Regions from separate parts of the Enterobacter sp. WI-ESBL-E8 genome, predicted to be linked through region 2. Evidence: predicted binding sites of a transcription regulator. Region 2 holds the regulator's gene; each other region holds the start of a gene.
What was found. Region 2 encodes LexA, which represses DNA repair genes until DNA is damaged. Its sites were predicted from a motif close to TNCTGTATGTACATACAGNA; they were not measured.
Positions count from the first base shown of each region.

Region 1: the regulator LexA is predicted to act here: its motif matches at 1,949-1,968, upstream of dinB (DNA polymerase IV).
Region 3: the regulator LexA is predicted to act here: its motif matches at 2,626-2,645, upstream of uvrB (excinuclease ABC subunit UvrB).

Region 1 covers NZ_JBRWXJ010000001.1:993,936-998,129, forward strand. Annotated here, with positions in the region: gene nqrE (NADH:ubiquinone reductase (Na(+)-transporting) subunit E) at 1-440, shown strand, start outside; gene nqrF (NADH:ubiquinone reductase (Na(+)-transporting) subunit F) at 451-1,674, shown strand; gene nqrM ((Na+)-NQR maturation NqrM) at 1,674-1,877, shown strand; gene dinB (DNA polymerase IV) at 1,986-3,044, shown strand; gene pepD (cytosol nonspecific dipeptidase) at 3,105-4,194, opposite strand, start outside.
Region 2 covers NZ_JBRWXJ010000001.1:379,749-383,942, reverse strand. Annotated here, with positions in the region: gene zur (zinc uptake transcriptional repressor Zur) at 1-477, shown strand, start outside; gene ACWHWP_RS01820 (CsbD family protein) at 525-734, opposite strand; gene dinF (MATE family efflux transporter DinF) at 855-2,192, opposite strand; gene lexA (transcriptional repressor LexA) at 2,256-2,864, opposite strand; gene ACWHWP_RS01805 (diacylglycerol kinase) at 2,973-3,341, opposite strand; gene plsB (glycerol-3-phosphate 1-O-acyltransferase PlsB) at 3,496-4,194, shown strand, end outside.
Region 3 covers NZ_JBRWXJ010000001.1:1,451,753-1,455,946, reverse strand. Annotated here, with positions in the region: gene yvcK (uridine diphosphate-N-acetylglucosamine-binding protein YvcK) at 1-369, shown strand, start outside; gene uvrB (excinuclease ABC subunit UvrB) at 456-2,471, opposite strand; gene ACWHWP_RS06920 (ABC transporter ATP-binding protein) at 3,224-3,946, shown strand; gene bioD (dethiobiotin synthase) at 3,909-4,194, opposite strand, start outside.

The DNA.
Region 1 (4,194 bases), 610 kb from region 2:
TGCCCATTAACAATCTGGTGTACAACTTTGTGCTGCGGGACGGCGCGCTGGTGGAAGGCGTTGATCTCAGCTTCCTGAACTTCATCACCTTTATCGGGGTAATTGCGGCGCTGGTCCAAATCCTTGAGATGATCCTGGATAGGTATTTCCCGTCGCTTTACAACGCGCTGGGGATCTTCCTGCCGCTTATCGCGGTGAACTGTGCCATCTTCGGCGGCGTCTCGTTTATGGTTCAGCGTGATTACAACTTCAGTGAATCCGTCGTCTACGGCTTCGGCTCCGGCATCGGCTGGATGCTGGCGATTGTCACCATGGCGGGGATCCGCGAAAAAATGAAATATGCCAACGTGCCTGCTGGGCTGCGTGGCTTAGGGATCACCTTTATCACCACCGGGTTGATGGCGCTGGGCTTTATGTCCTTCTCCGGCGTGCAGCTATAAGGGCTTACAGATGGAAATTATTCTTGGCGTGGTGATGTTCACGCTGATTGTACTGGTGCTGTCAGGGCTCATTTTGGCGGCGCGCGCGAAGCTGGTGAATTCCGGCGACGTGGTGATTGATATCAACGACGAGCCGCAGCATCAGATCCGCACGCCGGCGGGGGATAAACTCCTCAATACGCTCTCCGGTAACGGCATTTTTGTCTCCTCAGCCTGCGGCGGCGGCGGCTCCTGCGGGCAGTGCCGCGTGACGGTGAAAGAGGGCGGTGGCGATATTCTGCCAACCGAACTGGCGCATATCACAAAACGTGAGGCAAAAGAGGGCTGCCGTCTCGCCTGCCAGGTCGCGGTGCGGCAGAACATGAAGATTGAGCTGCCGGAAGAGATATTCGGCGTTAAAAAATGGGAGTGCGAGGTTATCTCTAATGATAACAAAGCCACCTTTATTAAAGAGCTGAAGCTGCGGGTGCCGGAAGGGGAAGATGTCCCGTTCCGCGCCGGGGGATACATTCAGATTGAGTGCCCGGAGCACACGGTGGCGTATGCGGACTTTGACGTTCCGCAGGAGTACCGCGCCGACTGGGACAAATTCAACCTTTTCCGCTTTGTGTCCGAGGTGAAAGAGCCGACGCTGCGCGCCTACTCGATGGCCAACTACCCGGAAGAGAAGGGCATTATCATGCTCAACGTGCGTATCGCCACGCCGCCACCGAACGTGCCGGACGCGCCGCCGGGCGTGATGTCGTCGTATATCTGGTCCCTTAAGCCAGGCGACAAAGTGACGATCTCCGGTCCGTTCGGCGAGTTCTTTGCCAAAGATACCGAGGCTGAAATGGTGTTTATCGGTGGCGGAGCCGGTATGGCCCCGATGCGCTCGCACATCTTTGACCAGCTTAAGCGGCTCGGCAGCCAGCGTAAGATCAGCTTCTGGTACGGGGCGCGCTCGCTGCGCGAGATGTTCTATGATGATGAATTCGAACAGCTGGCGCGCGAAAACCCGAACTTTACCTTCCACGTGGCGCTCTCCGATCCGCAGCCGGAAGATAGCTGGACGGGATACACGGGGTTCATTCACAACGTGCTGTACGAAAACTACCTCAAACAGCACCCGGCACCCGAGGACTGCGAGTTCTATATGTGTGGGCCGCCGATGATGAACGCCGCCGTGATTAAGATGCTGAAAGATCTTGGCGTGGAAGATGAGAACATCATGCTTGATGACTTTGGAGGCTGATGATGCTGACGTTTCTGGCAACCTTTGCGGTTTTTGTGCTTGTCATCTTCGGCATGTCGTTAGGCTGGATCGTTAAGCGGAAAAGCCTCCAGGGCAGCTGCGGCGGCATCTCTTCCATTGGGATGGAGAAGGTGTGCGACTGCCCGGAACCGTGCGATGCGCGGAAAAAAAGAATGGCCCGCGAACAGCAGCGCATTATTTGAGTTTTTGTAGGCCGGGTAAGGCAACGCCGCCACCCGGCGTTCTTCGATCCGCTTCTCAATTCTCATTTATTTACTGTATACTTATCCAGTAATGAGTGAGGGCTTACTATGCGCAAAATTATCCATGTTGATATGGACTGTTTTTTTGCCGCAGTGGAGATGCGTGACAACCCGGCGCTACGGGATATTCCCATCGCCATTGGCGGCAGCCGCGTGCAGCGGGGTGTCATCAGCACCGCAAACTACCCTGCGCGCATATTTGGCGTGCGTAGCGCCATGCCGACGGCGATGGCCTTAAAGCTTTGCCCTCATCTCACGCTCCTGCCAGGCCGGTTTGACGCCTATAAGGAAGCCTCGGTTCATATTCGCGAAATCTTCTCCCGCTATACCTCTTTGATTGAGCCGCTGTCGCTGGACGAAGCCTATCTGGATGTTACCGACAGCGTGCATTGTCACGGCTCCGCCACGCTAATGGCTCAGGAGATCCGCCAGACGATTTTCAACGAGCTGAATCTGACCGCATCGGCGGGTGTCGCGCCCGTTAAATTCCTCGCCAAAATTGCCTCCGATTTGAATAAGCCCAACGGCCAGTACGTCATTACGCCGGAAGAGGTGCCTGCATTTTTAAAAACGCTGCCGCTCGGCAAAATCCCCGGGGTGGGAAAAGTCTCCGCCGCAAAGCTGGAAAGCATGGGATTACGCACCTGCGAAGATGTGCAGCGAAGCGATCTCGCCATGCTGCTCAAGCGCTTTGGCAAGTTTGGCCGCGTGCTGTGGGAGCGCAGCCAGGGGATTGACGATCGCGATGTAAACAGCGAACGGTTACGGAAATCCGTTGGCGTTGAGCGAACCCTCAGTGAAGATATTCATGACTGGTCCGAATGCGAATTCATTATCACAGAACAGCTCTACCCGGAGCTGGAACGACGCTTAATTAAAGTAAAACCGGACCTGCTCATTGCCCGTCAGGGTATCAAGCTAAAATTCAACGACTTCCAGCAGACCACGCAGGAACACGTCTGGCCGCGTCTGAATAAAGACGATCTCATTGCGACGGCGAAAAAGGCATGGGAAGAGCGGCGGGCAGGGCGCGGCGTCAGGCTGGTGGGGTTGCACGTCACGCTGCTGGACCCGCAGCTGGAACGACAGCTGGTATTGGGATTGTAAAAAGACCGGTGGCACGACGTTGTACACCCTCTCCCTTTGGGAGAGGGCTTGGTGAGGGTATTACTTAGCAGGAATCGCTTTCAGCAGTTCAGTCAGCAGGGTCCAGTAATGGCCCACGCTTTCGATATGAACCTGCTCATCCGGCGAGTGTGGTCCGGTAATGGTTGGCCCGATAGAAACCATGTCCATGTCCGGATACGGCTTCTTGAACAGGCCACATTCCAGACCGGCGTGGATCACCTGGATGTTCGGGGTGCTGTTGAACAGACGCTGGTAAGTTTCGCGCACCAGTGCCATCACCGGAGAGCTTGCATCCGGCTGCCAGCCCGGGTAGCTGCCTTTAGCGGAGGTTTTTGCACCCGCTAGCGTGCCCAGAGATTCCAGCATGCTCACCACATACTCTTTACCGCTGTCGATAAGCGAGCGGATCAGGCAAATGATTTCCGCGCTGTCGTCGCTCATGGTTACTACGCCAACGTTCAGTGAAGTTTCCACCACGCCTTTCGCCACGTCAGAGTTGCGGATCACGCCGTTTGGCGTCGCGTTCAGCAGCTGAACGAAGGTGTCACGAGACTTTGCGGTCAGCGCGGCTTTATCCGTGGAGACGGATTCCAGTACCACGGTCAGGTTTTTCTCTTTTGCTGACAGTTCGTTTTTCAGGATATCCAGGTACACGCTGGAGAGTTTTTTCAGCTCGTCCGCTTTTGCCGCCGGCACCGCCACGGTGGCGAACGCTTCGCGCGGGATCGCGTTGCGCAGCGTACCGCCGTTGAAATCGACCAGACGCAGGTCCAGCTCTGCCGCATGGCCTGCCAGGAAGCGCGCCAGCAGTTTGTTGGCATTCCCCAGGCCCAGGTGAATATCACCGCCGGAGTGGCCGCCTTTCAGCCCTTTCAGCGTCAGCTTGAAGGTCTGGAAACCGGCAGGGATCGCTTCGCGCGACAGCGGCAGGGTAGAGATGAAATCAATCCCGCCCGCGCAGCCCATGTAGATTTCGCCTTCTTCTTCGGAGTCGGTGTTGATCAGAATATCCGCCTGCAGCCAGTTAGCCTGCAGACCGAATGCACCGTCCATACCCGCTTCTTCGGTCATTGTCAGCAGCACTTCCAGCGGACCGTGCTCAACGCTGTCGTCAGCCAGCACGGCCAGC
Region 2 (4,194 bases):
GAAAAGCTGTGCGCGCAACGCAATGTGCGCCTGACTCCGCAGCGCCTTGAAGTATTACGTCTGATGAGCCTGCAGCAGGGTGCAATCAGCGCCTACGATCTGCTCGACCTGCTCCGCGAAAGCGAGCCGCAGGCGAAACCGCCGACGGTCTACCGCGCGCTGGATTTCCTGCTGGAACAAGGATTCGTGCATAAAGTAGAGTCCACAAACAGCTATGTGCTGTGCCATCTGTTCGATCAGCCAACGCATACATCGGCGATGTTTATCTGTGATCGCTGTGGGGTTGTGAAAGAAGAAGGCGCGGAAGGCGTGGAAGACATTATGCATTCGCTGGCCGCTAAAATGGGCTTTGCCCTGCGTCATAACGTGATTGAAGCGCACGGGCTGTGTTCAGCGTGCGTTGAAGTGGAAGCCTGTCGTCATCAGGACGCGTGCCAGCATGACCACTCTATACTCGTGAAGAAAAAGCCGCGTTAGCGACAAAAGAAAAGGCGGCTTAGAGCCGCCTCGTGGGTTATTCAGCGTTACCAGCGGTAGTCGTTACGGGTTTCCCAGTCTTTGACTTCGTTTTCCGCCTGATCTTTCGCGTAGCCGTAACGTTCCTGAATTTTACCGACAAGCTGATCGCGTTTACCTTCAATGACGGTCATATCGTCATCAGTCAGCTTACCCCACTGTTCTTTCGCTTTACCTTTGAACTGCTTCCAGTTGCCGCCGATTTCGTCTTTATTCATCATCGTGTCCTCTTAGTTAAGCGTCGGGTCGTAACGTCCGTTACGTTCTTTTCTGCTGGACGTGATAATTATTGTAGTTAAGGATTCGGCTGTTGGTTTCATATTCGGAATCTTTAACCGTCACGATATATCGTGACGCGAGGGGAACCAGGTATTGTCCCGCCAGTGGCGCCGCCAGATAAAAGCCAGCGATAACCCCCGCAGCGAGAGGAAGACGGCAAGGGCCAGCCATAAACCGTGGTTGCCAAGCCACGGTAGCGTCAACAGCGTCAGGCCAAATCCGGCCGCCGCGACAGCCATGCTGTTACGCATTTCGGCTCCGCGCGTCGCACCGATAAACATGCCGTCCAGGAGATAACACCAGACGCCGACCACCGGTAAAATCACCTGCCAGATAAGGTAATGGCCCGCCAGCTCGCGCAGTGAAGAAAGAGAGGTGAGTAACGCCACAATCTGCTCGCCAAAACAGGCATAAACCAGACCAAACGCCAGCGCGACCAGTCCCGACTGACGGCAGGCTGCCCGCCAGACATCCTGTAGCTGCCCGCTTTCGCGCGCGCCATACGCCTGCCCAGAATGCGCTTCAACCGCATAGGCAAAGCCGTCCAGCGCGTAGGCGGTAAAGGTCAGAAGCGTCATCAATACCGCGTTGACCGCGACGATTTCGGGCCCCAGCCGGGCCCCGAAAACCGTCAGCGCGCCGAAACAGAGCTGAAGAAGCAGCGAGCGCAGCATGATGTCACGGTTGAGCGCCAGCAGCTTACGGATATTCCCGCGCCAGGCGGTTTTAAGCAGCGCAAGGGAGATCCCGCGCATCGCCAGAACGCGCCAGACCATCCACAAACCAATAATAAAGGTTCCGTATTCTGCAATCGCGGTCGCCAGTGCCGCACCCTGCACGTTCATATGCAGACCCATCACCAGCCAGATATCCAGCACGATGTTGAGAAGGTTACCCACTACCAGCAAAATCACCGGTGCACGGGCGTACTGTACGCCCAGGAGCCAGCCCAGCAGAACCAGGTTAGCCAGCGAGGCGGGCGCGCTGAGCCAGCGGATTTCAAGAAAACGTCGCGCCTGCTCCAGTACCGCTTCGCTGCCGCCAACGATATGAAGCGCAAGGTCAATCAGGGGAGCGCGCAGTAAAACGATTAACGCCCCCGCGCCAAGCGCAAGTATCAGCGGCTGCACCAGCGCGCGAGCCAGACGCAGCGGATCTTTTGCGCCATAAGCCTGTGCGGTCAGTCCGGTGGTGCTCATGCGCAAAAAGAGCAGCAGCATAAACAGGAAGCTGGTTGCCGTCGCGCCAATCGCCACGCCGCCAAGATAAACAGGCGAATCAAGATGACCAATAACGGCAGTATCGACCAGACCCAGCAAGGGCACGGTGATATTGGAGAAAATCATTGGCAGAGCAAGACGCCACAATGCCTTATCGGATGCCGTCAGCAGTGACATGAAAAATACCGGGAGCAGAAAATGAATCAGGCTACAGCGGAGCCGTAGCCTGTCAGGAAGAGATTAAAGCCATTCACCGTTGCGAATAACCCCAACCGCCAGTCCTTCGATAGAGAAGTTATGTTCACGGAGATCCACCACAATCGGGGAGAACTCGTTGTTTTCAGGCAACAGCTGGACGGTGTTACCCTGCTTTTTAAGGCGCTTGACGGTGACTTCGTCATCGATGCGTGCGACCACGACCTGGCCGTTGCGCACATCCTGCGTTTTGTGAACCGCAAGCAGATCGCCGTCAAGAATACCGATGTCTTTCATCGACATACCGCTTACACGCAGCAGGAAATCAGCGCTCGGTTTGAACATGGCTGGATCGACCTGATAGTGGCCTTCAATATGCTGCTGTGCCAGTAAAGGCTCACCCGCAGCAACGCGCCCCACCAGCGGAATGCCCGTCTCTTCTTCCACCAGCAGGCGGATACCACGTGACGCGCCCGAAACAATCTCAATCACGCCCTTACGTGCCAGCGCTTTCAGGTGTTCTTCGGCAGCATTCGGAGAACGGAAGCCCAGACGCTGCGCGATTTCCGCACGCGTGGGTGGCATACCCGTCTGGCCGATATGATCCCGGATGAGATCAAACACCTCTTGCTGCCTGGTCGTTAACGCTTTCATTCCGCCCCCTGGGTGTATATACAGTTATGCTGTGAGTATATACAGTCAAAGGCGATTTTGGAACCAAAAACTGCACAAAAAACCAGGGACTTAATTATTCCTCGAGGCTCATCGGAAATGTGACCAAAGCAGCGTGACCCAGGTGATAACGGCAGTGATAATCGCCAGCAGCACGGCAGCAGAGCCCATGTCTTTTGCCCGGCCAGAGAGTTCGTGGAAATCAGAGCCGATACGGTCAACAACAGCCTCAATAGCGCTATTAAGAATTTCCACTATCATCACCAGAAGCACGGAGCCGATCAGAAGAACACGTGTTATTGCATCAACATCAAGGAAACAGGCGATAATCACCGTGATGATAGCGGCGACGCCCTCCTGGCGAAAAGCGGCTTCATTGATCCATGCGGCGCGGAAACCTTTCCAGGAATAGCCGGCGGCTTTGATGATTCGGGTTAACCCAGTGGTATTATTGGCCATTAAAAGAACCTTTTATTGGAAATAGCGTCAGTAACTATAGCTGTAGCGCGTTTCGCTACAGCCTGAAGTATGACGGGTAACAACAGAAATTTTGCGCGCTTTCTGTTATCCTTGCGGCGCAATTGCATTATTAACCAGAGGCTTTACATCGTTTATGTCCGGCTGGCCACGAATTTACTACAAATTACTTAATTTACCATTAAGCATCCTGGTAAAAAGCAAGTCTATCCCAGCAGAACCCGCGCTGGAATTGGGGCTCGATACGTCGCGTCCTATTATGTACGTTTTGCCTTATAACTCGAAGGCAGACTTACTGACGCTTCGCGCCCAGTGTCTGGCGCATGACCTACCTGATCCGCTTGAACCACTGGAAGTTGACGGCACCCTACTACCGCGCTACGTGTTCATTCACGGCGGACCTCGCGTGTTTACCTATTACACGCCAAAAGAAGAGTCCATCAAGCTGTTCCACGACTATCTCGACCTGCACCGCAGCAATCCTGATCTGGATGTGCAGATGGTGCCGGTATCGGTGATGTTTGGTCGCCGTCCAGGCCGTGAAAAAGGTGAAGAGAATCCACCGCTGCGCATGCTTAACGGCATCCAGAAGTTCTTCGCGGTCTCCTGGCTGGGACGCGACAGCTTTGTGCGCTTCTCGCCTTCCGTTTCGCTGCGCCGCATGGCGGACGAGCACGGCACCGACAAGATCATCGCGCAAAAACTGGCGCGCGTGGCGCGTATGCACTTCGCCCGTCAGCGCCTGGCGGCCGTAGGGCCTCGCCTCCCGGCGCGTCAGGACCTGTTCAACAAGCTGCTGGCCTCCAAAGCGATTGCCCGCGCCGTTGAAGACGAA
Region 3 (4,194 bases), 1.1 Mb from region 2:
GCTGAAGCGGATGTGATCCTGATCGGTCCGGGCAGTTTTTACACCAGCCTGATGCCTATTTTGCTGGTGAAAGAGCTGGCCCAGGCGCTGCGCCGCACCCCTGCCCCGATGGTCTACATCGGTAACCTGGGGCGCGAACTGAGCCCGGCAGCCGCAAGCCTGTCGCTGGCGGACAAGCTGAGCCTGATGGAGCAGTACGTCGGGAAGAAAATTATCGACGGCGTGGTGGTGGGGCCTAAAGTCGACGTGTCCGGGATTGGGGATCGTCTGGTGGTGCAGGAGCCGCTGGAGGCCAGCGATATTAAATATCGCCATGACCGCCATCTGCTGCGCGAAGCGCTGGAGAAGGCGATTCAGGCGCTGGGTTAACAACCCCCGGTGGCGCTGCGCTTACCGGGGCTACAAGGGGCACTTAACCCGTAGGCCCGATAAGCGCAGCGCCACCGGGCAAGAAGCTACGATGCTGCAATAAACAGATCCCGCAGCTGATGGAGCTGGTCGCGGATCTGCGCCGCCTCTTCGAACTCCAGGTTCTGCGCGTGCTGCATCATCTGCCCTTCCAGCTCGTGGATTTTCTGCTGCAGCGCTTTCGGCGTCAGCACGACGGTATCTTCTTCCACCACTGAACGCGCCTTGCCGCGGCCTTTCGCTTTGGTTTTGGCAATGTTCTGACCCAGTGCCAGAATATCGACCACCTTCTTGTTCAGCCCCTGCGGGGTAATGCCGTGCTCTTCGTTGTAGCGCTGCTGCTTCTCGCGACGGCGCTCCGTTTCGCCAATCGCTTTCGCCATCGACGGGGTGATTTTGTCACCGTACAGAATCGCTTTCCCGTTGACGTTACGCGCGGCGCGGCCAATGGTCTGGATCAGAGAGCGTTCAGAACGCAGGAAGCCCTCTTTATCCGCATCCAGGATCGCCACCAGCGAGACTTCCGGCATATCCAGACCTTCTCGCAGCAGGTTGATCCCCACCAGCACGTCAAACTCGCCCAGACGCAGGTCGCGGATAATCTCCATTCGCTCCACGGTATCGATATCCGAGTGCAGATAACGCACCTTCTCGCCGTGCTCTTCGAGGTACTCGGTCAGGTCTTCCGCCATGCGCTTGGTGAGCGTGGTTACCAGCACGCGCTCGTTGATGGCGGAACGGGCACGGATCTCGGAGAGCAGATCGTCCACCTGCGTCGCCACGGGACGCACCTCGATAATCGGGTCCAGCAGCCCGGTCGGACGCACCACCTGGTCAACCACGTCCTCGCCGGATTTCTCCAGCTCGTAGTTCCCCGGGGTCGCCGACACGTAGATGGTCTGCGGGGCCAGCGCCTCGAATTCTTCAAACTTCATCGGGCGGTTATCCAGCGCCGACGGCAGGCGGAAGCCGTACTCCACCAGCGTCTCTTTACGCGCGCGGTCACCGCGATACATCCCGCCAATCTGCGGGATAGTGACGTGGGATTCATCGATCACCAGCAAACCGTCTGCCGGAAGATAGTCAAACAGCGTCGGCGGTGGCTCGCCCGGCCCGCGGCCGGAGAGGAAACGGGAGTAGTTTTCGATGCCGGAGCAGTAGCCCAGCTCGTTCATCATCTCCAGATCAAACTGGGTACGCTGGCTCAGGCGCTGCTCTTCCAGCAGCTTGTTGTTGGCCAGCAGCACCTTACGGCGGTCTGCCAGCTCCACTTTAATCTCTTCCATCGCCTGCACGATACGCTCGCGCGGCGTCACGTAGTGCGTTTTCGGGTAGATGGTGAAACGCTGAATCACCGACTCAATATGTCCCGTCAGCGGGTCGAACAGCGAGAGGCGTTCGACCTCTTCGTCAAACAGCTCAACGCGCAGCGCCATATCGTCCGATTCCGCCGGGAAGATGTCGATCACTTCACCGCGTACGCGGAACGTCCCGCGCTGGAACGCCTGGTCGTTACGGGTGTACTGCAGCTCCGCCAGACGGCGCAAAATCGCCCGCTGGTCGATGATCATCCCCTGCGTCAGGTGCAACATCATCTTCAGATACAGATCCGGGTCGCCCAGACCGTAGATAGCGGAAACCGACGCCACGACGACCACATCGCGACGCTCGAGCAGCGCCTTCGTGGCTGAAAGACGCATCTGCTCAATGTGCTCGTTTACCGAAGCATCTTTCTCAATGAAGGTGTCAGAGCTCGGGACATAGGCTTCGGGCTGATAGTAATCGTAGTAGGAGACGAAATACTCCACCGCGTTGTCCGGGAAGAACTCTTTCATCTCGCCGTAAAGCTGTGCGGCCAGGGTTTTGTTGGGCGCCAGCACCATCGTGGGGCGCTGCAGGTCAGCGATCACGTTGGCGATGGTAAACGTTTTGCCGGAGCCGGTTACCCCCAGCAGCGTCTGGTGTGCCAGCCCATCTTCCAGCCCCTCTTCCAGACGGCGGATGGCCTCGGGCTGATCCCCCGAAGGACGGAAAGCAGAATTCAATTTGAACGGTTTACTCATGGGCGACAACCTGATGACGTTATAAGCGGCAGGTGAGTAATTTTACTCGTTGTGGCCAGGAATGCCAGTAAAAAACACTGGATGAAAAACCAGTAGCATGTCACGATATTTAGAGTAGCGCCTGAATGATTAGCGCGATAGCGGCCAAAATTTGGACTGTGACAACATAAAACACCAGTCAGGACAGGTTATCCCCAGAACTTTTTCTTTTTTAACATTTGTCAAGCCAGGTAATGATAGTTTTATGGCAACGGGTGACACTTTCATGACGGGAATTGCTTTTATCTAACCAGTTAAATTATAAACGATATTTTCTAAAGCCGCGTTTCGCGCCAATTTGGGCGAAAGCCGCGTCGCCTCTCGCTTATCGCGTGTTTTCTAACTCTAATGCACATGGTTATCCACAGGAATAGTGGATAACTGCTTCCAGCCCATGCAGACAGGCGCTCGGCAAATTCCCGGATTTTCCCACGAACCGGCAGGAAAAAATTTTTATAGCTATTTTTTGATGATTAACAGTTGAGTCATTCATAACCAACCGATGAGATATTGCTCACATTTTCATCATTTCTGACCCTGCACCACAACTCACCACCGCCGGCACCGTCGATGTGCAATCCCTCTGGTTTTACACCGCTCTCCTGTGACTTATTCCTAAAAAAGTCGCTTTTTTAGTCACTTTGCACTTTCTGGCAGGGGTTTTGCACAATCCAGAACGTGCCTCACCTACACACATTTTTAAGGAGAGAAAGATGTTGAGTCTGCGTGCAGTGAACCAGTTTTACGGAAGCCAACATACGCTATGGAACGTGGATTTAGATTTTCCGCAAGGGATGTGTACAGGCGTCGTTGGCCTGCCGGGCATGGGGAAAACCACCCTCATGAATTGCATCGCCGGAAAAGTGCCCGTCGAAAGCGGCACCATCATCTGGCATGAGGCGGGCGCGCCGCCGCGTGATTTGCTAAGCCAGGTGCCAGAACAGCGTTCAGGGCCGGGGATAGGCTATGTCCCGCAGGACAGGCGGATCTTCTCCCAGCTGACGATTGAGGAGAATTTGCATATCGCCATGCGGGCGATGGGCAAGCCCGACCCGGAAGCGAAAAGTGAGGTGTATGACCTGTTCCCGGAACTCTACGCGCTGCGTCAGACTCGGGGCAACGCCCTTTCGCCAGACGACCAGTACCAGTTGGCCCTGGCCAACGCGCTGGTAAACCGTCCGCGGATGCTGATTCTGGACGAGCCCCTGCACGGCGCAGGCCACGGTTTCGCGCATAAGCTGGGACAGCTGCTGGTGCGCTTAAACCGAGAGCTGGGGATGACGGTGCTGCTGGCTGAACAGCAACTGTCGTTTATTCGCCGGGTGGCGGATCGTTTTTGCATGCTTTATCGCGGGCGTAACGTGGCCCAGGGCCACGTTAACGAACTGGACGATGAGCTTATTGCCCACTGGATGTCGCTGGAAGCAAGGCGCTGAGGTCAAGATAGCGCCCGGTTTCGGCACGTTCGGCATCCTCCGCAAGCCACGGGATCTCCCCGAGGAATGGGGCGGGAAGAACCCGCTTGAGCGTTGCCAGGTACTCCTGATGCCGCTTGCCGGGGGCAACCACGTCGTTGGCTATCCAGCCCGCCAGGCGCAGTCCTGCCTGCGAAACGGCCTGCGCGGTCAACATAGCATGGTTGATACAGCCGAGCTTCACCCCTACGACCAGAATGACCGGGAGC